One region of the Dactylosporangium thailandense genome, then DNA from elsewhere that is predicted to be linked to it. Evidence: riboswitches for the same ligand, from Rfam matches in the RefSeq annotation. Region 1 holds a riboswitch; the other holds the start of a gene.

Evidence for each region. Region 1 has a riboswitch for thiamine pyrophosphate ahead of thiS (sulfur carrier protein ThiS). Riboswitches for the same ligand answer to the same signal wherever they lie in the genome.
Region 2: linked by a shared signal. The riboswitch ahead of AC6JBM_RS50730 (ECF transporter S component) and the one ahead of thiS (sulfur carrier protein ThiS) in region 1 are both predicted to bind thiamine pyrophosphate.

The regions. Positions count from the first base shown of each region.
Region 1 is NZ_AP029195.1:11,732,315-11,735,706, forward strand. Features, by position in the region: gene AC6JBM_RS52810 (aldo/keto reductase) at 1-400, opposite strand, end outside; gene thiE (thiamine phosphate synthase) at 419-1,036, shown strand; gene thiO (glycine oxidase ThiO) at 1,033-2,070, shown strand; TPP riboswitch at 2,096-2,206, shown strand; gene thiS (sulfur carrier protein ThiS) at 2,206-2,409, shown strand; gene AC6JBM_RS52830 (thiazole synthase) at 2,402-3,166, shown strand; gene AC6JBM_RS52835 (thiamine phosphate synthase) at 3,160-3,392, shown strand, end outside.
Region 2 is NZ_AP029195.1:11,306,000-11,309,391, forward strand. Features, by position in the region: gene AC6JBM_RS50725 (ABC transporter ATP-binding protein) at 1-843, opposite strand, end outside; gene AC6JBM_RS50730 (ECF transporter S component) at 847-1,416, opposite strand; TPP riboswitch at 1,495-1,609, opposite strand; gene AC6JBM_RS50735 (alpha/beta fold hydrolase) at 1,662-2,486, shown strand; gene AC6JBM_RS50740 (acyl-CoA dehydrogenase family protein) at 2,525-3,392, shown strand, end outside.

The DNA of each region.
Region 1 (3,392 bases):
TGGCCGGGTCCCAGCGGTGGATCTGGTACAGGTCGACGTGGTCGGTGCCGAGGCGGCGCAGTGAGTCGTCGATGCCCGCGAGGATGTGCTTGCGGGACAGGCCGCCGTCGTTGGGGGCGTCGCTCATCCGGCCGTGGACCTTCGTGGCCAGGACGTAGTCGTCGCGGCGCGCGAAGTACTTCGCCAGCAGCCGGCCCGTGATCACCTCGCTGGCGCCGAGGGAGTAGACGTCGGCCGTGTCGAAGAACGTGATCCCGGCCTCGGCGGCGCGGCGCACGAACGGGTCGGCGCCCGCCTCGTCCAGGGCCCATGGGCGCTGGGCCGGATCGCCGTAGCTCATCATGCCGAGACAGATTTCGGAGACCTGCAGGCCGGTCCGGCCGAGTCGCACTTGCTTCATGTCTGAAAAACTATCGTGGTGCCCACCCTCGGACGACTGCATCTCGTGACCGACACCCGGCCCGGCCGCAACGCGCTCGAGGTCGTCGCCGCGGCCCTGCGCGCGGGCTTCGACACGGTGCAGGTGCGCCCCGAGGACGCCCTGACCGACCGCGAGGCCTTCGAGCTGACCGTGCGCGTGCTGGCCATGTGCCGCGAGCTGGGCCGCACGTGCCTGGTCAACGACCGGCTGCACCTCGCGCTCGCGGCCGGGGCCGACGGCGGGCACGTCGGCGCCGACGACCTGCCGGTGGCCGCGGCCCGGCGCATCCTCGGCCCGCACGCGATCCTCGGCGCGACCGCCCGCGACCCGTACACGGCGCGCCGGGCGGTCGCCGACGGGGCCTCCTACCTCGGCGTCGGGCCCGCGTTCACGACCACCACGAAGAGCGGGCTGCCCGACGCGATCGGCCCGGCCGGGGTGCGCGAGGTGGCCGAGGCGGTGCCCGTGCCGGTGGTGGCGATCGGCGGGGTGACCGCGGCCCGGGCCGGCGAGCTGTTCGCGGCCGGCGCGCACGCCGTCGCCGTGGTGGGCGCGGTCAGCGGCGCGGCGGACCCGTACGCGGCGGCCCGGGAGTTCCTGGAGTTTCCGGCATGAGCATCGGCATCGTGGGCGGCGGGATCATCGGGCTCAGCATCGCCTTCGAGCTCGTCGAGCGGGGTGCCGGGGGCATCACGGTGTACGACGGCGACCCCGCGAGAGGCGCCGGGCTGGTCGCGGCCGGGATGCTCGCGCCCACGGCCGAGGCCGTCTTCGGCGAGGAGGATCTGCAGGCGCTGATGCTCGAGTCGATGCGCCGCTGGCCGTCGTTCGCCGAGCGGGTCGAGGCGCGGACCGCAATGCCGATCTCGTACCGCACCGACGGCACCCTCCTCGTCGCGCTCACCGCCGACGACCAGGCCGAGATCGACCGGCTCATCGGCTTCTACCGCCGCGCCGGCACCCCGATCGAGCCGCTCACCGGCCGCGAGCTGCGCGAGCGCGAGCCGCTGCTCGCCCCGCGGGTCCGCGGCGGCGCCCTCGCCCCCGGCGATCACCAGGTCGACCCGCGGCTGCTGCTGCGGGCCCTGCGCACCCTGCCGGTGCGGTTCGAGGCGCGGGACGTCGCCGACCCGTCCACCCTGCGGGACGATGTGATCATCGTCGCGGCCGGCGCCGCTTCGGCCGCGCTGACCGGGCTGCCGGTGCGCCCGGTGAAGGGCCAGCTGCTGCGGCTGCGGGGGGCCGAGCCGCTGCTGCGGCACGTCGTGCGGGGCGTGGCCCGGGGCCGGGACGTGTACCTCGTGCCGCGCCGCGACGGCGAGCTGGTCGTCGGCGCCACCGAGGAGGAGCGCGGGGCCGACACCACGGTCACCGCCGGCGGCGTGCTGGACCTGCTCCACCCGGCCGCCGACCTGCTGCCCGGGGTCGCCGAGCTGGTCCTGGCCGAGACCCTCGCCGGCCTGCGCCCGGGCACGCCCGACAACGCCCCGGTCATCGACCGGCTCGCGTCCGGGGCGATCGTCGCCACCGGCCATCACCGCAACGGGGTGCTGCTGGCCCCGGCGACCGCCGCCGCCGTCGCCGACCTGGCGCTGCTCGGCGCGACCGGGGTCGACGTTCGCGCCTTCGGGGCCGGGCGCTTTACCTGACGGCTCCGGCGGCGTTATCGTCGGACACGTACCCCACGGGAGTCCGGTGCGACCGGGCTGAGAGGGGGGCTGTGAGCCCCCGACCGTAGAACCTGATCCGGATCATGCCGGCGCAGGGAGGCAGGAGTGAGTTCTATGCAGCTCGTGGTCAACGCCGTCGCATCGACCGTCGATGAGGGCATCACCGTCGCCGACGTGGTGCGGATGCTCGCCGGAGAGGATCCGCGCGGGATCGCCGTCGCCCTCAACGGTGACGTGGTGCCCCGTTCGCGCTGGGCGCAGACCCGCCCGGCCGAGGGCGACCAGGTCGAGGTGCTGACGGCGGTGCAGGGTGGCTGACGCCCTGGTGCTGGACGGCGTGGAGCTGCCGTCCCGGCTCATCCTGGGCACCGGCGGGGCGACCAGCCACGCGGCCCTGGAGGCGGCCATCCGGGCCAGCGAGACCGCGCTCGTCACCGTCGCCCTGCGCCGGCTCGACCCGGCCGCGCCCTCGCTGCTCGACGTCGTCGAGCGCTGCGGGGTGCGCGTCCTGCCCAACACGGCCGGCTGCTACACGGCGACCGAGGCGGTCAAGCTCGCCCACCTCGCCCGCGAGGCCTTCGGCACCGCCTGGGTGAAACTCGAGGTGATCGGCGACGAGGAGACCCTGCTGCCCGACGGGGTCGAGCTGGTCGACGCGGCCGCGCGGCTCGTCGGGGACGGGTTCACCGTCCTGCCGTACACCAGCGACGACCCCATCCTCGCCCAGCGCCTCGCCGACGTGGGCTGCGCGGCCGTCATGCCGCTCGGCGCCCCCATCGGCTCCGGCCTGGGCATCCGCAACCCGCACAACATCGCGCTCATCCGGCGGCTCGTCACCGTCCCCGTCATCCTCGACGCCGGGATCGGCACCGCCTCCGACGCGGCCCTGGCGATGGAGCTGGGCTGCGACGGCGTGCTGCTCGCCTCCGCCGTCACCCGGGCCGAGCACCCGGCGCGCATGGCCGAGGCGATGCGCCTCGCGGTGCGGGCCGGGCGGCTGGCCCACCTGGCCGGGCGCATCCCCCGGCGCCTGCACGCGACCGCATCCAGCCCGACCGGAGGTATGCCGTGGTAGAGCCCGGCCTCATCGTCTTCACCGACCGCCGGCAGAGCGAGCGCCCGCTGGACGAGGTGATCGCGGGCGCCGTCGACGGCGGGGCCCGGGTGGTGGTCCTGCGCGAGCACGACCTCCCGCCGCGGCGCCGGCTCAAGCTCGCCTCCACCCTGCGCAGCCTCCTCGACCAGGTCGGCGGCCGGCTGCTGCTGGAGGAGGACGGGGCGCTGCGCAAGTGCCACGGCCT
Region 2 (3,392 bases), 430 kb from region 1:
GCCGAGCAGCAGCGCGAGGGTCGTCTTGCCGGCGCCGTTGGGGCCCTCGACCGCGAGGGCCTGCCCCGCGCGCACCTCCTCGTCGACGACCGCGGCGGTGTGCGGCAGGGCCAGGCGCTCGGCGGTGAGCAGCGCCTCGCCCGGGGCGGTGACGGCCCGGCGGGCCGGCAGCGGGGCGCCGGGGCTCCAGACCGCGTCGGGGTCGTCGCCGATCACGACGGTCCGGTCGACCAGGGGGAGGGCCTCGTCGACCCGGTGCTCGACCAGCACCAGGGTCGCGTCGAGGTCCTGGATGACCTTGGCGATGGCGGTACGGACGAGCTGCGCCCCCTCCGGATCGAGGTTCGCGGTCGGCTCGTCGAGCAGCAGCAGCCCGGGCCGCAGCGCGATCACGCCGGCGATGGCCAGCCGCTGCTGCTCGCCGCCGGAGAGCGCGGCGGTGCTGCGGGAGCGGTCGTACGGGAAGCCGACGGCGCTCAGCGCGGCGTCGACCCGCGGCCAGATCTCGGCCCGGGGCACGCCGCGGTTCTCCAGGCCGAAGGCGACGTCGTCGCCGGCCCGGCTCATCACGAGCTGGGTCTGCGGGTCCTGGAACACGATCCCCGTCGTGTTGCGTTGCCGCCGCGCGTCGCGGCCGTCGACCAGGACCTCGCCCTCCTGCTCGCCGGAGTCCTCGGCGAGCAGGCCGGCCAGGGCGGCGAGCAGCGTGGACTTGCCGGCCCCGGAGGCGCCCAGCAGCAGGACCCGCTCGCCGTGCTCGATGCGCAGGTCGAGGTGGCGGATCGCCCAGGCCTTGCGCCCGGCGTGCCGCCACCCGAACCCGCGGAATTCGACGGTGCTCAACGCTTAGACGGCAACCCGCTCCCGGCCGGACGGGAAGCGGTCCAGCACGCCCGTGCGCGACAGCGCGCGCTGCAGCGCCCAGCTGCCGCCGCCGGCGACGATCGCGCCGCTGGCCACGACGAGCGCCGCGTACGTCCACTTCTGGCCGGCCGTGAACGTGTCGCCGTAGTAGACGCTCAGGTCGAACAGCGCGGCGCCCACGCCGGAGAGGGCGCCCGCGACCAGGGCGTTGACGAGTTTGTACCCGCGGTAGCCGGTCGCGGCGAAGCCGAACTCGCCGCCGATGCCCTGCACCAGGCCGGACACCACGACGGTGAGCCCCCACGCCGAGCCGAACAGCGCGGAGACGGTCGCGGCGACGAGCTCGGTGTAGAGGCCGGCGCCGGGCTTGCGGATGACGAGCGGCCCGAGGACCGCGGGGATGAGCCACACGCCGTAGATCACCGCGCGCCAGGGCAGCGCGAAGCTCTCCAGGGCGTTCCACAGGTTGTTCCAGGCGTAGAACACCCCGGCGAAGGCCACGGCGATGATGGACGCGACGACGATGTCGACGGTCCGCCAACGGGTCTGCATGGTTGAACCTCCCAGTTCGTGCGAACCAGAAGGAGACGCGACGTCACGCCGGCCCATGGATAGGCCGACGTGACGGCTGGCGTGAGGTGACCGAGCTCCCTGCGCTGGCATTACCCAGATCAGGTTCGAGGGTCTGCGAGGCCGTCGGACGGCCGTCGCACTCTCAGCGCTGTGCGCTCCCCTGTCGGATGTGCAGTTGTTTCCTGACGGTAACAGTGATCGTCGCCGACTCGTAGTCTCGGGTCATGAAAATCACGGCGCGCTCGCTCACGTTCGATGTGTTCGACGGCGGCCCGGCCGACGGGGAGCCGGTGCTGCTGCTGCACGGATTCCCGCAGCACAGCGGCGAGTGGGCGGCGGTCACCCCGCTGCTGCACGCCGCGGGCCTGCGCACCTACGCCCTCGACCAGCGGGGCACCTCGCCCGGCGCCCGTCCCGCGCCGGTCGAGGCCTACCGGATCACCGAGTGCGCGCTGGACGTCGTGGCGGTCCTCGACGCGCTGGAGATTCCGGCGGTACACCTGGTGGGCCACGACTGGGGAGCGATCTGCGCCTGGCACGTGGCGCTGCGGCACGCCGCCCGGGTGCGCACGCTCACGGCGGTTTCGGTGCCGCACCCGCACGCGTCGGCCTACGCCTACGCGAACGACCCGGACCAGCGGGAGCGCTCGGCGTACATCAAGCTCTTCCGGCAGCCGGGCAAGGCCGAGGAGGTGCTGCTGGCCGACTCCGCGCGACGGCTGCGCGGGCTGTTCGCGCCGCTGGAGGACGTCGAGGGGTACGTGCGGCCGCTGCTCGAGCCGGGGGCGCTGACGGCGGCGCTGAACTGGTACCGGGCGATGAGCTCGCTCGACCTCGTCGGGCTGGGGCCCGCCACGGTGCCGACGACGTACGTGTGGAGCGACGGCGATGTGGCGATCGGCCCGACGGCGGCCCGCGCCTGTGCCGAACACGTCGCGGCCGACTACCGGTTCGTGCCGCTGGCCGGCGTCAGCCACTGGATCCCCGACGAGGCGCCCGCCGCCGTCGCCGCCGCGATCGTTGGCATAGCCGACGCTACTCGTGGGTAATAACCTGGAGGTTCGGGAGCGTCTACCTGGAGGTGTCCATGGTTGCGACGTCGGTGCGCGCGGAACGGGAGGCGCGCAAGGTCATCGAGGAGAACCGCGAGACCGAGTGGCGCAAGCCGAGCTTCGGCAAGGAGCTCTTCCTCGGCCGGCTGCGCCTGGACCTCATCGATCCGCTGCCGGAGCTCGATCCGGCCGCCGAGGCGCGCGGCGCCGAGTTCCGCGCCAAGCTCGCCGCCTACCTGAGCGCGGAGGTGGACGGCCAGCAGATCGAGCGCGACGCCCACATCCCGGACGAGGTGCTGCGCTCGCTCGGGGAGCTGGGCGCCTTCGGGATGAAGATCGACGAGCGGTACGGCGGGCTGGGCCTGACCAATCTCGACTACTGCCGCGCGCTCATGCTCGTCGGCTCCGTCAACCCGTCCATCGGCGCGCTGCTGTCGGCGCACCAGTCGATCGGCGTGCCGCAGCCGCTCAAGCTGATCGGCAACGACGAGCAGAAGCAGCGCTTCCTGCCCCGCCTGGCCGCCGGGGAGGTCTCCGCGTTCCTGCTCACCGAGCCGGAGGTCGGTTCGTTCCCGGCCGGGATGCGCACCGCCGCGGTGCCCACCGAGGACGGCGACTACCTGCTCAACGGCGTCAAGCTGTGGGCCACCAACGGCACCCTGGCCACCCTGTTCGTGGTCATGGCGGTGGTGCCCAGGAGCGAGGGGCACAAGGGCGGGATCACCGCGTTCGTGGTCGAGGGCGACGCGCCCGGCGTGACCATCGAGCGGCGCAACGCGTTCATGGGCCTGCGCGGCCTGGAGAACAGCGTCACCCGCTTCCACGACGTGCGCGTGCCCAAGGAGAACGTCATCGGCGGCGAGGGTCAGGGCCTGCGCATCGCCCTGAGCACGCTCAACACCG